One region of the Brevibacillus agri genome, then DNA from elsewhere that is predicted to be linked to it. Evidence: riboswitches for the same ligand, from Rfam matches in the RefSeq annotation. Region 1 holds a riboswitch; the other holds the start of a gene.
What was found. A riboswitch is a leader RNA that binds a small molecule or an ion and turns the genes downstream of it on or off. The one in region 1 is predicted to bind lysine.
Positions count from the first base shown of each region.

Region 2: it holds a riboswitch for lysine, as region 1 does, so the genes downstream of both, BA6348_RS23175 (amino acid permease) here and dapD (2,3,4,5-tetrahydropyridine-2,6-dicarboxylate N-acetyltransferase) in region 1, are expected to answer to the same signal.

Region 1 is NZ_CP026363.1:2,308,101-2,315,618, forward strand. Features, by position in the region: gene BA6348_RS11580 (hypothetical protein) at 1-1,813, shown strand, start outside; gene BA6348_RS11585 (hypothetical protein) at 1,872-2,066, shown strand; gene BA6348_RS11590 (EcsC family protein) at 2,096-2,914, shown strand; gene BA6348_RS11595 (GNAT family N-acetyltransferase) at 2,915-3,460, opposite strand; gene BA6348_RS11600 (flavodoxin) at 3,563-4,006, opposite strand; lysine riboswitch at 4,162-4,351, shown strand; gene dapD (2,3,4,5-tetrahydropyridine-2,6-dicarboxylate N-acetyltransferase) at 4,469-5,179, shown strand; gene BA6348_RS11610 (aspartate aminotransferase family protein) at 5,194-6,408, shown strand; gene BA6348_RS11615 (N-acetyldiaminopimelate deacetylase) at 6,412-7,518, shown strand, end outside.
Region 2 is NZ_CP026363.1:4,733,723-4,741,240, reverse strand. Features, by position in the region: gene BA6348_RS23195 (LrgB family protein) at 1-220, opposite strand, end outside; gene BA6348_RS23190 (CidA/LrgA family protein) at 217-588, opposite strand; gene cidR (cidABC operon transcriptional activator CidR) at 702-1,613, shown strand; gene BA6348_RS23180 (TolC family protein) at 1,779-2,831, opposite strand; gene BA6348_RS23175 (amino acid permease) at 3,025-4,467, opposite strand; lysine riboswitch at 4,581-4,767, opposite strand; gene BA6348_RS23170 (hypothetical protein) at 4,883-5,191, opposite strand; gene BA6348_RS23165 (CGNR zinc finger domain-containing protein) at 5,388-5,945, shown strand; gene BA6348_RS23160 (inositol monophosphatase family protein) at 6,046-6,477, opposite strand; gene BA6348_RS23155 (alpha/beta fold hydrolase) at 6,759-7,502, shown strand; gene BA6348_RS23150 (hypothetical protein) at 7,476-7,518, opposite strand, start outside.

The sequences.
Region 1 (7,518 bases):
CCTCCCGCCTGAAACCGCTCTTGATATCGATCTTGTGCAAACGACATATGGGAGCGGCACGAATCTCAATCGAAGCGAAGTGTTGCTCGATGGAGTGGAGCTGCCGGAATACCAGGTCGAGCAGCAGTCCTCGCAAAGCACGTTCCGCTGGCAGGTGCCCCGCTTCTCGATTCCTGCCGCCAAATTGCCTCCCGGACCGCACATCCTCACGTTCGTTGTAACCGATGCCAAGGGGCAAAAAAGCACCGTGCACGTGCGCTTTCAAGTAGAGGCGCAAAACTACCCGAGCATCTTCGAAGGGGAGAAGCCGGAAGGCGCAGCGATTCCATCGGGTAGCCAGACCGCGATTTTTGGCATGATGGGCTCGACCAGCTTTGCCAGTACGGTTCCGGGAACGTGGAAGCTGATTAACAAAACGACAAATGCGGAGCTCCGATCCGTGCCGGCCAAAATCTTCGCGACAGGCACGCTGCCGACTGGCAATTACGATCTGGTGTTTACGCCTGATGACAGCAGCCTGAGCGCCTGGATGACGCACATTCGGATCGGAATGGCAGAGCTGTACATGGGAACGGATGCGAACGGCCAAAAGCTCGCCCAAGGACAGCAAGTGACTGCTCCGGCGGCGCCAGGCGTCGTGCAACTGTATTCGCCGGTTGCCGGTCGCTGGTCGGTGAACGGAACAGGCCAAACTTTGACCGACTCCCAGCACTTCGAGGTCGTGATTCCGGAAATGATGGCGGGAATGACCATGTCCGTCACCTTTGAGCCGAATCAGGCCGCCAACACCGACGATCTGTGGGGAGGCTCGACAACGGAAGTGAAAATTCAGGTGCCCGGTGCGCCGAACTCCTGCGATTCTGCCAGCGCTACAGCGACGATGGATGTGCTGATGCAGCAAAATGCGCAGTCTTCGTTGATGGTAGAGCGGGAAAACTTGTACTCGTCCGATGTTACCGTGAAGCTCTACCAAAATCCGGTGCACGTCATCTGGCTGGCGACGGCTGCCGAGCACGTGGAGCAGGGCAGTGAAGCTTCGGATGACGAGGGGCCGGGCTTTTGGGCAGTCGATAACGTCGTCGTGGATGAATCCAAGCTGAACTGGGACCATACCGCTTTGCTGCTGTCCAGCTTTAAGCCGGGCCGCTACAAGGTCAACTATTACAGCAAGCGCGAACCGCGTCAGTCGTGGTGCGGCTACATTCAGGTCGTAGAGGACACCCGTCCGATCCCGTCCGCCCCTGTTTGCGCCAAAAATGAAGCAGGACTGGCACCCTCACCAGGGCCGATTCTTTTGAAAAACAGTCGCGGCAACGAATATCGCGATGGGCAAACCGTCAGAGTCAGCTCGGCGGCGGAACTGGACAGCTTGAGCGAGCTTCGGCTGACGTCTACGTATGCGAAGCGGATCGGGAACAAAAAGCTGAAAGACGGAAGCGGCAAGGACATGATCACCTACTACATGCCGAATCTCGTCTGGACGTACGGCGAAACGCCAATCGGCACCCGCCAGGAGTACATCGGAGCAACCATTTCCTCGGCAAACGCGATTCAGGTGTTCTATGAAGGAAAAGAGATTGCAAGCCTGAAGCCGAACACGGACGAGGAATACGTGGACGAGGGCGATGAATCGCTCGATTTGAAAGCGATCATCGCAGACAACGAGAACAAGCCTGGCGTCTACACAGTTAAAGTAACGAACACATTCCGCAATAAAACTTGCTCGGTCGTGCAAAAATACAAGAAATACGACAAAGAGCTGGGTGAATCGGAACGAAATCAAACGATGACCTTAACCGTAGAGGTCAAATAAACAGATGACCCCCTTGCATGTGGCAAGGGGGTTTTTGCAAAGGTGGGGGGCAAGCAAGATGACGGATGAACAGATTGCGATTCTGCAAGCGTTCGGCTTTTGCGTCGAAAACGGACAAGTGAAACATTTGAAGCTGGGAATCGTAACAGACAGTGAGGAATTTGCGCGTTTTTCCCAGGCAGAGGAGCTGCGGGCGCATATCAAATCGCTGCTTCGCAACCAATGCCAATGGAAGCGCGGCAAAGAAACATAGAAGCAATGATCCGGGAGGGATTGCGGCAGATGGAGTCGAGACAGGTTTTGCAGCAGGCATTGGAAGAGGTGGAGGCATGGGAGCGCGACCAGAACGATTTGTGGTTCTGGGAAAAGCTCGGCAGGCTTCCGTTCGTTTTTCTCGATAAAATGACGCCGAATTTCGTCCGGGAAAAGCTGGGGACAGCCGTGGACGAGATGGCCGCGTTTCTGGAAACAGGGGGAACGTATCTCGTTCAGGATACGGCGATTTACAGCAAGTTCGCTCCCCGCTTGGAAAGGGATGGCGCGGGCATTCCGCAGACCGCAGAAGTCGCAGGGGCACCGCTCGTCCTCATGGATGAGATTGCCCGCGAGCTGAAAGAATCGCGCGCGACCTTTGCCACGGTACAGGGCGCAACGACAGGCATCGGCGGCATTTTTACGCTGGCGCTTGATATTCCGTTGCTGCTCGGCACGTCGCTGAAAGTGCTGCAAGAAATGGCGCTATGCTACGGCTATCGCCCGGAGGACAAGCGGGAGCGGCTGTTCGTGGTCAAATGCCTGCAGTTCGCTTCTTCCGATATCGTCGGCAAAAAGGCGATACTGGCTGAGCTGTCGCGCTTTGACGAGCCTGCTGCGCAAAAAGACGTCATGGCACAATTGCAGGGCTGGCGGGAAGTCGTGGTGACGTACACGGAAAATTTTGGCTGGAAAAAGCTGTTTCAGATGGTGCCGATTGCAGGCATCCTGTTCGGGGCGTACTTGAATCGCTCAACCGTCCAGGATGTCGCCGAAGCGGGGCGAATGCTGTACCGCAAGCGGCGAATCCTGGAGCGATTGCGCGTGGAGCAAAACAAAGAGGAATGATTAGCTCCAGTCCTCTGCCGTGATCGCAAATAGGAGGTGATCTTCCCACACGCCGTTGATTTGCAAATAGCGCAAGGACAACCCTTCGTGGCGAAAGCCGTTTTTCTCCAACACGCGGATGGAGGGAGTATTGCGGGGCATGACAGCGGCCTGTACCCGGTGCAGCCCGGCTTCCTGGAAGGCGTACGTGAGCGCAAGCCGTACGGCCGCAGTGGTGTAGCCTTTGCCGTTGCAGGCTTCATCCATGAAGTAGCCGATGGTCGCGTTTTGCCAGGCGCCGCGCACGACGTTTGACAGAGCGACGCGGCCGATCATTTCGTCCGTGTCGCGCAAAAACACGCCAAAGGCGAAGGCGGTCCCTGCTGCAAAGTCTTGCTCCGCTTGCGCAATTTGCGACTCTTGACCGCTCAGCGTCAGGAAGGCGGCGGAGCGGAGCGGCTCGAACGGTTGCAGGAAGGCATGATTACGCAGCCGAAGCTTCAGAAGCTCGGCTGCGTCATTTGCTTGCAGTGGTCGCAAGTAGACCGTATGCGTATGTAACGTCATGATATCAATCCTCCTTCTTGAGAAAAGATGGATCGACATTTTATCATGACAGCGCTTGCTTGAAAAGGATTTTTTTGGACAACTTCTTTTCCGGCGCTAGTCTTAGCCGAGCAGCTCGGAGAAGGAAACGCCAAACTGTTTGCAAATCTCTACTTCTTTTGCGTTAGGAGACAGCTCGATTTTCAGACCTTCGAGTGGAGTTTCCGCTCCGCGCTCGCTCGCTTTTTTCAGCAAAATATCTACAGCAGCGCCCACATGCTCGTAAGCGGAGTCGCAGGAACCGAAAGCCGCGACTTTTTTGCCGCTCAAATCAATATCGTCCATCTCTTCGTAAAAGTCCAGGCACTCGTCTGGCAGATCGCCGTCGCCCCATGTATAGGCACCGAGCAAAATGGCATCGTAGTCTTCCAGTTCCTTGGCAGTGGCATCCATGACTTCTTTTATCTCCAGGTCTTTTCCGGTGGAACGAATCCCTTCGGCAATTGCTTCAGCAACTTCCTGCGTGTTTCCTGTCATGCTTGCGTACACCATCAAAATGCGGCTCATAAGAAGTAAACCCTCCAAATAAGATAATGAAAATCATTCTCACACAAATAAAATAATGAAAATGATTCTCGTTGTCAACAGTTATTTTTCTTTCCATAAAGCTGTTGCCACAAGTGATTGATTTTGGTAGAGTAAAATGAAATTATAATATTGGAAGTCTAAATAGAGGTGCGCCGAAGATGAGTACATCTTTTCGTAATCTGCCAGGGGGCGGGAAGAGAGGGAAAGGCTAAAGCGCCGAAGCTGTTGCTGTTCCCCTCGGATAGCAGCGGCTGGGGTGATTCGTGAACAATGAGCATCCTGTCACAAAAGGCAATCGCCTGTTTGTGGAGCGCTATTTACGATTTGCTTGGGCAGTATGGAAAGCAATGAGATAGCGAATGCACTCATTGCTTTTTTTAGTCAGGGGAGAGGTTCGCTCTCGTTGACAGGCACGCTTTTTATTAAAAGGAGGATGTACCAGTGAACATGATGGATGCCAATGAAATTATCGCGTTTATTCAAAAAAGCGAGAAGAAAACACCAGTGAAACTATACGTGAAAGGCAATCTGGAGGGCATTGACTTCGGTGCCAGCTCCAAGACGTTCATTACAGGCACGACTGGCGTTGTGTTTGGCGAATGGAAAGAAATCGAGCCGGTTCTGGCTGCGAACGCGGACAAAATCGAAGACTACGTAGTAGAAAGCGACCGCCGCAATTCGGCGATTCCGTTGCTCGACACAAAAGGAATCCAGGCGCGCATCGAGCCAGGCGCGATTATCCGCGACCAGGTGACGATCGGCAACAACGCAGTCATCATGATGGGCGCTACGATCAACATCGGTGCTGTGATTGGCGAAGGCACGATGATCGACATGAACGTCGTCGTCGGCGGCCGCGGAACGATCGGGAAAAACTGCCATATCGGCGCTGGTTCTGTCATCGCAGGCGTCATCGAGCCGCCTTCCGCGCAGCCAGTCGTAGTGGAAGATGACGTCGTAATCGGTGCCAACGCCGTGGTTCTGGAAGGCGTGCGCGTAGGAAAAGGCGCGGTTGTGGCAGCGGGCGCGGTCGTCATTGAAGACGTGCCGCCATACGTTGTGGTGGCTGGTACACCAGCGCGCGTGATTAAACAGATCGACGACAAAACTCGCTCCAAGACGGAGATCAAGCAGGAGCTACGTCAACTGTAGGGGAGAGAGCTCACATGGACTGGCGTACGCTTGATGAACAATACATCGTCTCTTCCTACAAACGCTTGCCGATCGCGATCGAAAAAGGGGAAGGCAACTACCTGTACGACACAGCGGGCAAAAAGTATTTGGATTTGTTTACGGGGCTGGCCGTCAATGTGCTCGGCCACTCCCATCCGCGGATCGTCCAGGCGCTGCGCGAACAGGGCGAGCGCTTCCTGCACATTTCCAACGTATTTTTGAACCAGCCGGCAATCCGGTTGGCCCAGCGGCTGGTGGAGCAGACGATCCCGGGAAAAGTGTTTTTCACAAATTCCGGTGCGGAAGCGACCGAAGCCGCGATCAAAATGATCCACAAATGGACGAAGGCAGAAGGGGCCGGGCGCGAAGGGATTGTCGTGCTCCGCAACAGCTTTCACGGCAGAACATTGGGCGCGGTGCGGCTGACCAGACAGGCCCATGTGTATCAGGATTTTCCGCAGCCGGACTTTCCGGTGTACGAGCTAGACCCTGAGGATGCGGACGGCTTGCGGGCGATTTGCCGCGACGCGAAGCCGGCCGCTGTCCTGATGGAGCCTGTGCTCGGCTCTGGAGGGGTCGTGCCGCTGTCGGAGCCGTTTTTGCGCGAAGTGGCGGCGATTTGCCAGGAGGAAGGCATGCTGTTTGCCATGGACGAAATCCAGACAGGCATGGGACGCACTGGTAAGCTGTTTGCCTACCAGCACGCAGGCGTGACGCCGGATTTGATCTTGTTTGCCAAAGGCGTAGGCGGAGGGCTTCCGCTCGGTGGCGTGATTGCCGGAACGAAGCTGATGAACCAGTTCAAGCCGGGCGACCACGGGACGACCTTTGCGCCGTCGCCGCTTTCGGCGGCTCTCGGCAACGTGGTGCTGGATGAGCTGCTCGATCCTGCTTTTGCGGCAAGCGTGGACGAAGTGATCGCGTACTTGTGGGCGGGCCTCGAATCGCTGCGCGCGCGTCTCCCGGAACAGTTGCAGGCGCTCCGCGGCAAAGGCATGATGGTCGGCATCCCGCTCAGCGCCGCACCGGAAGAGGTCAGCCGTTTGCAGCAGGCATTGCTTGATCGCGGCATTCTCGTGGACGTGACGCAAAAGACAATCGTGCGTCTGCTGCCGCCGCTCACCTTGACCAAAGAAGACGTCGACCTTTTCCTGGACAGCTTTGCAGCGGAACTCGCTGTGCGGCACGGGGCCAAAGGGGAGGCGTAAACGATGGCGACATCGCTGTTTACCCAGATTCGGCGCGACCTGCACCAAATTCCGGAGCCGGGCTTTGCCGAGGTGAAGACGCAAAAGTATTTGCTCGATTACTTGGAGCGTCTCCCGCAGGAGCGCATGCAGATCAAGACGTGGCGCACCGGGATTTTGGTCCGGATCGCGGGGACGAATCCTAAGCGCACGATCGCCTGGCGCACGGACATGGACGGCTTGCCGATTGCAGAAGAGACGTCGTATCCGTTTCGCTCGCTGCACGAAGGCTACATGCACGCGTGCGGACACGACATGCACATGGCTATCGCGCTCGGGCTTGTGACGCATTTTGTGGAGCAGCCGATTGCAGATGACCTGCTGTTCCTGTTTCAGCCCGCAGAAGAGGGCCCAGGCGGCGCTCAGCCGATGATGGAGAGCGAGGAGTTTGCTTCCTGGCGGCCGGATTGCATTTTTGCGCTGCACATCGCGCCGGAGTATCCCGTCGGCTACATTGCCACCAAGCCGGGCATTTTGTTTGCCAACACGTCCGAGCTGTACATTGATTTGGTCGGAAAAGGCGGGCACGCAGCTTTTCCGCACAAAGCAAACGACATGGTGGTCGCAGGCAGCCATCTCATCACACAGCTCCAGACGATTGTGGCGCGCAACGTCGATCCGCTCGATTCCGCTGTCGTGACCATCGGCAAGCTTGAGGGCGGCACCAAGCAAAACATCATTGCGGAAAAGGCGCGGCTGGAAGGGACGATTCGCACGTTCTCGACCGAGTCCATGGCGCTGGTCAAAGCGCGGATTGAAGCGCTTGTCAAAGGCATCGAGGCGGGCTTCGACTGTACGGCGTCCATCGACTACGGAGTAGGGTATTGCCAAGTGTACAACGAGGAAAAGCTGACGACGGCCTTTATGGACTGGGTGCGCGAGCAGGGCGAAGACGTGACGCTGATTGCCTGCAAGGAAGCGATGACCGGAGAAGATTTTGGCTACTTCCTGCAGGAGATTCCGGGCTTTTTGTTCTGGCTGGGCGTCCATACTCCGTACGGGCTGCACCATTCCAAAATCGAGCCGAGCGAGGACGCGATCGAAGTCGGGATCCGCTTGGTCTCCCGATAT
Region 2 (7,518 bases), 2.4 Mb from region 1:
CGGCAAACGCGATGGTCGCGGGCTGAAGCATGTACGCCAGCCATTTGCCGCCTTCATTGTAATCACGGTAAGAAAGATGAGTGCAAAGCAGCAGCACGACCAAAACGATTGGCGTAAACAATAGCGGCGAAAACAAGAGAATCGGTCTGTAGCGGTAAAGCCGCTTGGCGATCAGGTAAAGCGCGATGGTGAATAGAAAGCCGAGCAGTCCGATCATCATGAGCGCGAATGCTCCTTTCGCTTGGAAATGCTTTGGGCGATCAAGCCGCTGCACGCCATGACAAACGCCGTGCCGATGACGATAATCAGGACAATTTGCAGCCCTTCATGCAGCATCAAGCTTTGATACGAGACGATGCCGACAGACGGCGGAATGAAAAACAGTAGCAGCTCGGCCATAAGCCAGGCCGCGCCCGATTCGATCCACTCCAGACGCAGCACTTTTGCCTGGAGCAGCAAAAACACGACAAACATCCCCAAAATGCTGCCGGGGATTTTCCAGCCAAGGACGGAGACGAGCAGGTTCATCAACGCGGACACGATGATGAAAAACGCCACTTGCCCCACGATGATAAGCAGTCTTTTCATGTTGGTCCTCTCCCTTTGTGAAAAGTGTACATCACCTCTTTTCATAGGTAAAATGCATATATAGAATGAGTATCATTCATCATATCTATAGATGAAGCGGAGGGAGCAGCGGGATGGACATTCGCCATTTGCAATATTTTTTGGAGGTAGCCCGCCACAGCAGCTTCACCAAGGCGGCAGAGGCGCTGTACATTACCCAGCCGACGATCAGCAAGATGGTGCGGAACCTGGAAGAAGAAATCGGCGTCGAGCTGTTTGAGCGGGTCGGCAAGCGGATTACGTTGACCGACGCGGGCTGGGTCTTGTTTTCCCAGGCAGAGGTGATGGTGAAGTCGTTTGAAAACATGAAGCTGCATCTCGACGATTTGATGGAGCTGAAGCGGGGGAGAATCCGCATCGGGCTGCCGCCGATGGTAGGGGCGAGCTTTTTTCCGCAAGTGATCGGGAAGTTTTGCGAGCAGTATCCGGGGATCGTGCTGGAGCTGCTGGAGGTCGGCTCCAAAAAAGTCGAGGCGGACGTGGCGTCAGGGATGCTGGACAGCGGCGTTGTTTTGCTGCCGACGAGTGAGGAGCTGTTTGAGTCGTACTCTTTTGTCAACGAACAGATTCGCGTAGTCGTCCACCCTACGCATGCGCTGGCCGGGCGGCAGGAGGTGTCGCTGGCCGAACTGGCAAACGAGCGGTTTTTGCTGTTTCACGAAGATTTTTCCTTGCACAACCGGATCATTGACGAGTGCGTGCGCGTAGGCTTCCACCCGACGGTCATCTACAAAAGCTCGCAGTGGGATTTTCTCTCGGAAATGGTGGCGGCCAACGTCGGGATCACCCTGTTGCCGCAGACGATTTGCCGGGAGCTCGATCCGCGGCGCTTTCACAGCCTCGCGCTGGTCAATCCGACGATCAAATGGCATCTGGGGATGATCTGGCGCAAAAACGCCTATTTGTCGTACGCCACCCGCGAGTGGATTCGCTTTACAAAAGAAATGCTGCCTTCTATAGAAAGAAAGGCTTCATCGCGAGGATGAAGCCATTCTTTGCGCGGTCGGCCACAGCAGAACGACTGCAGGCTGACGACTGCTTCTTTGATTTATATAAAGGCAGCTTGGCCTTGAAAAGACGCCTGTCAAAGCTGGCGTAAAGCTTGGAAAAAGGAAGGAAAAATGAGATCGAATATTTCGTAACGCGAAATATTAAAGGCCAACCGATTGATTCAAGGTGCTGACAGCGATGTTGTATTGATAGAGAGAATCGGCTGCTTTTGTTTCAGAATCAAACAATTCAGCTTCTGTTTCGATCTGGTCGTTCAGAGATACTTTTTTGTTCGCATAATCGGTGAGTGTGGCGTGATAAGTTTTCCATGCTTCGTCTTTTGCGGCGGTGCTTTCATCCAGCGCTTTTTTTGCTGCGACCGCTTTTTCGTAGGCGTCGCTCACTTCCTGATCGACTTTTTGCTTGAGCTTTTGCAGCAGCAGCTCAGCTTTGCGCAATTCGTTGAGTGCGATTCTTCCTTTGTATGTGCTGATAGCGGCGTACTCGGAGGTGTAGTCCACTTTTACCTGGGCAAACGCTCTCTCTGCTTCCGCTTTCACCATGTCAGGGCGTTTTTGGTAGGCGAGAGCTTTGGTTTCTTCCAGCGTTGGCAGCGGGGTATAGGAGAGTTTGCTGGTTTCCAGCAGCCATTGTCTGTCCCTTTTTTCGTTCAGCAATTCATTGAGCTTGGTTAATGCTTGCTTGAAGCTGTTTTCCAGCTCGGACAGCTTTTCTTTCGCAGCGCTGTCCTGGGCCCAGGTTTGGCGTCTGATGCTGTTCTTTTGCAGCTTGATTTTTTCTTCGAGCGCCCGCGCTTCAAAGTACGCTTTTTGTACTTGCATTTGCAAGCTGATTTTCGAAGCGTTATAGGATGCCTCGTCTACGAGCAATGTTTTTTGCGCCTTGGCTGTTTCTTCGTATTTTTTCTTTGCTTCATCCAGAGTATTGATGTCATCTTTCTTGATGGCGGCCTTATCGCGCAGCGTCATGAGGGTTTCGTAGCGGGTGTTGTCATACGTCAGCCGCAGCAGTTCCAGATCAACGTCGTTTTTCAGTGCCTGCTCTACGGCATGGTCGAGGGACAAGGGAACGATTTGGGTCTGTTCCGCTGCTGCGACGAGAGGTTCTTCCGCCAGAGCGAGATGAGCATTGCCTGCCAACAGCGCGGCAACCAGCGTGGTGCTGTAAATGTGCTTGGACAACCTGGATTTCATTATGCTACCTCCTATAAAAAGTAAGAAAATATAATGATAACGATTATCATTATCAAATTTCATGAACAGTATATATTTCCATGCGTTATTCGTCAATACGAAATATGAAAATGTGATAGGAAATATAGTTTGCGCCAAAAAAAAGATTCCCTGCGACGAGGGAATCTTGTAGAGAGTTGTTGCAACGCTATTTTTATTTTTCGTCCATGCTGAGATCGACTTTGTTCAGTGGTACCAGCTTGCTTTTTTTCGTGTATTTGTAAACCAGCCAGACGATCAAAAACAGCGGCAGTCCGATGTAGGAGACGAAAACGCCGTTCCAGTCGATTTCTCCGCCGATGAACGCGGAGTAGTTTTGGCCGATGATGACGATGCAGCAAATGATGAAGGCGAAGATCGGGCCAAACGGGAACAGCTTCGCCCGGTACGGCAAATCGCGCAGATCGCGGCCTTGCGCCAAGTAAGCTTTGCGGAAGCGGTAATGGCTGACGGCGATTCCCAGCCAGGCGATGAACCCGGACATGCCGGAAGCGTTCAACAGCCACACGTACACTTCGCCATCGCCGAACAGCGAGGACAAAAACGCCAGGGCACCGATGGCCGCTGTCATGATGAGGGCATTGACGGGAACGCCATTGCGCGTCACTTTGGCAAACCATTTGGGCGCTTTGCCTTCCTTCGCCAGCGTCCACAGCATACGGGTGGATGCGTACATGCCCGAGTTCCCGGCTGACAGAACGGACGTGAGGATTACTGCGTTCATTACGGAGGCGGCAAAGGCAAAGCCTGCTTTTTCAAACACGATCGTAAACGGACTGATGGCAATATCCGTAATATCTCCGCTAATTAGATTCGGATTGTCGTACGGTACGAGCAGCCCGATAATCAGGATCGCGAAAATATAGAACAGCAAGATGCGCCAAAAAATCTGGCGAATCGCTTTCGGGATGTTGCGGGCAGGGTCTTCGCTCTCCCCGGCGGCCACACCGACCAGCTCAGTTCCCTGGAACGAGAACCCGGCAATCATGAACACACCGAGAAGGGCCATGAAGCCGCCGTTGAATGGCGCGTCGCCTTTGGTGAAGTTTTGGAAGCCGACTGCTTCGCCGCCCATGATGCCGAAAATCATCAGGACACCGATCACGATAAAGACGATGACCGTCATGACTTTAATCAAGGCAAACCAGTATTCGGATTCGCCGTAGCTTTTGACAGACAACAAATTCAGAGCAACCATCAGGCAGAGGAACAGGGTACTCCACAAAATGGCGGGAGTATCCGGGAACCAGTATTTCATAATCAGCGCCGCGGCAGATAGCTCGACGGCAATCGTAATCGCCCAGTTGTACCAGTAATTCCAGCCCAGCGCAAAGCCGAGGGACGGATCGACGAATTTGGTGGCGTACGTAGAAAACGAGCCGGATACAGGCATGAAGGCAGCCATTTCCCCCAGGCTGGTCATCAAAAAGTAAACCATGATGCTGATGGCGATGTAGGCGACCAAGGCTCCGCCCGGTCCGGCCTCGTGAATCGAGCCTCCACTTGCCAGGAACAGGCCCGTCCCGATGGAGCCGCCGATGGCGATCATCGTCAGATGGCGGGCTTTCAAACCACGTTGCAGTTGATTCTGTGACATATGCTGCTTGCACGACCTTTCTAAAAATTTGAGAAGGTCGGTCGGAAAAGAAAAAACCGCCAATAGCCAAAAAACGGCACAGGGCGGTATGATCCAATCCCCACCAAGCCTTCACTGAAGATAGCACACCACGTTTGCCCGGCAAGCAAACGTGACAGTTCTGTCCCTTTCGGGTACAGCCCCAGCCCATGCGCACAGAGATACGCCATGAGCTTCGGCGGCTTTTCCCTTTCCTGGAGTCATTGATTTCTTCTGAATCTCGTACAGGATGACATAAAAGCCGCGACCTCTACCCTCACCGTGAATGATGAGGATAACATGTATGAAATTGATTTATTTATCAACTATATAAGATTGACGGTTATTTATCAACGAAAAAAGTTGCGCTGCAAAATATTGGCATGGAGCGGTTTTGCTACAAAAAGGATCGGCGTGCAGGCCAGGAGCCTTGCAACTTGCGGATCTGCACGATTTGCCCTGTGTGAAAAGCGTCGTGCAAAATAATGCTCATCACGCTTTGCCCGGCAGGGATGCTCGGAAGCGGCTGGTCGAACGCTTCGTCTGACAGAGCGACGAGCTTTTCATGAATTTGGCGATGGACGGTTTCCATCCGCTGTACGGTGGCCTGCCAGGCTGCTTCGTCGTCGGGCGATCCCGAAGGCTGGAACGTGTCGTCGTTCGTCTCGGCGGTATTGATAAATTCCGTGCCGACGTGCATTCCCATTCGTGAACAAGCAGTTCCATCCGATTCATGTGGTTCCTCCTCGTCTGTCAAACAGATTGGTGAAACGTTATAATGGCAATAAGAAGCAGCTTGTAACCACCTAAATATTTTATGTTGGTTACGGATAGAGAATACCATACACAGGCTGAGCATACAAGAAGCAAAAGAAACGAAAAGCAGATGGGGGAAGAGTGGAGTGAACTGGCTGTGCATTGATTTTTTAAACAGTGATTGGCGCGATTGGCGCGGGTCTGGCCGCAGGGAAAATCGGCTGGCGAAGCAGGAATGGCTGGAGCAGCTTTTGCGGGAATACGCTTTGCACGCCCCATTGCCTATTGATGAGGCGAGTGCAGTGGCGCTGTTGCGTTTGCGCGAATATATGCGCAGTCTGCTGGAGCGGGTCGTGCGCGGGGAAGCGTTGCGGCAGGAGGAACTGGAGGAGCTGAATCAGACGCTCGCGAAGGCGCCTTTTCACGTTCGCGTCATCTCTGCGGGCAAGGAGAGCGGGTATGAGCAGGAGCTGGTCAGCGCCTCCAGCGGCTGGGAGCTGGTGATGGCCCGCATCGCGGCTTCCTTTGCCACGCTGCTGCTTCCTGAGCACGTGCAGCGCATCAAGATTTGCGACAACGAGGACTGCCGATGGGTGTTTTACGATGAAAGCCGCAATCGGGTACGCCGCTGGTGCGATGACAAAATGTGCGGCAATCTCATGAAGGTGCGCCGTTTTCGGGAGCGGCAAAAGGAGAAAAAGTAAGGAATCGGCCGTAAGCTTGCCGACGGAGAGATTCATCGGTTCCGAGGACGCAAACAGCGTGCCCAGGACGGATTCGGACAGCGCTGTTTTGGCCGAGACGCTAATTTTGCTGCCATTCAAAAAAAGCGCCCTGTCTTGCAATGGCAGTAAACATCTCATCCCGGCAAGGGTCGTACACAAAGGAAACGGCCGTCTGACCGTCGCGGACGAGGCAGAGAGAGACGGCCCACATCGGCATGCCTTGCAAAAAGTAGACGGCTCCGTCGATGGCATCGCAAATCCAGTACGGGGTCGAGTATTCCGGCTGTTTTTGCAGGGAGGCATCAAATTCTGCATCGGACCAGCGATACGCGGGAAAGCGCTCCGCCAAACCGTGCCGGAGCAGCTCTTCTGCTTGCGGATTTAAGGCGTGAAAACGTTCGTTCATCGCTTGCTTGCTCGTGCAGGCTGGCTCCTGCGCAAATTCGGCAAACAGCCTCTGGCCGACTTTTCGCAGCAAAGCTTCGCAGTACAACACATCGTCTTGCTTCATAACGGTTCCCCAACCTTTCTTGTTTGGATCGTGTCCTTCGGCGCATCGACAGCGCACGTTCCGCGTTCAAGAGCGGTCTGGCCCATTGGTTTGAAAGCTGTTCAGCCAAGGGCAAACGACACGATTTTTATTAGTGGTATGTAAAAGTACTACTAATAAAACGGGTTGCCGTCAATACATGTGCACGCTTTTTGACGGGAATGGGCAAATGGCGCACATGGAAAGGAAGATTGAGACATAATAAGAAGCAAGCAACAAGGGAACGGAAGCGAGGTGGCGGAATGAGTCGGAAACGGAAACGATGGTGGAGGGTGCTGGTCTTGCTGTTGCTCGCCGGAGCTTGTACAGCGATCTGGTATTTGCGGCCGTATCAGCCCGATCAGGCGGCAAAAGACGCGATGCAGGGAGGCGAAGGGATCACGGTGATCGACACGGGCGACTGGATTGCTTTTGAAGGTGGGGAAGCGCGTGAGCCTGGCTTGATTTTGTATCCGGGCGCTCTGGTCACGCCAGAGAGTTATGCGCCGCTCGCACGCACCCTGGCTGGTTCCGGCTATCGGGTATTCATCGCGCGGATGCCGCTGAATTTGGCGATCACCGACGTCGAGCGGGCCAATCAAGTGTTAAAAGCGTATCCGCAGCAGTCGTTCGTCATCGGCGGGCACTCTCTCGGCGGCGCGATGGCAGCCAGATACGCAGCCAGCCAGCTCGAGCGGATTGACGGCGTCATTTTCCTGGGGGCGTATCCAGACAAGCGCGGGGATTTGAAGGAAGCGGATGTCCCCGTGCTGTCGCTGCTCGGCTCGCGGGATGGAGTCATCGACCGGAAAAAATACGAAGAGAACAAGCAATTTTTGCCTGAGCGCACGGTGTACATGTCGATCGAGGGCGGCAATCATGCGCAGTTCGGAAGCTACGGGGCGCAGGAGGGCGACCAGCCTGCCGCCATCACTCCCCAGGAGCAGTGGCAGCAGACCGTGGCGGCGATCAAGGACTGGCTACTGACCGACGTCATTGCCCGTTAGCGAGACGATGCCAGAT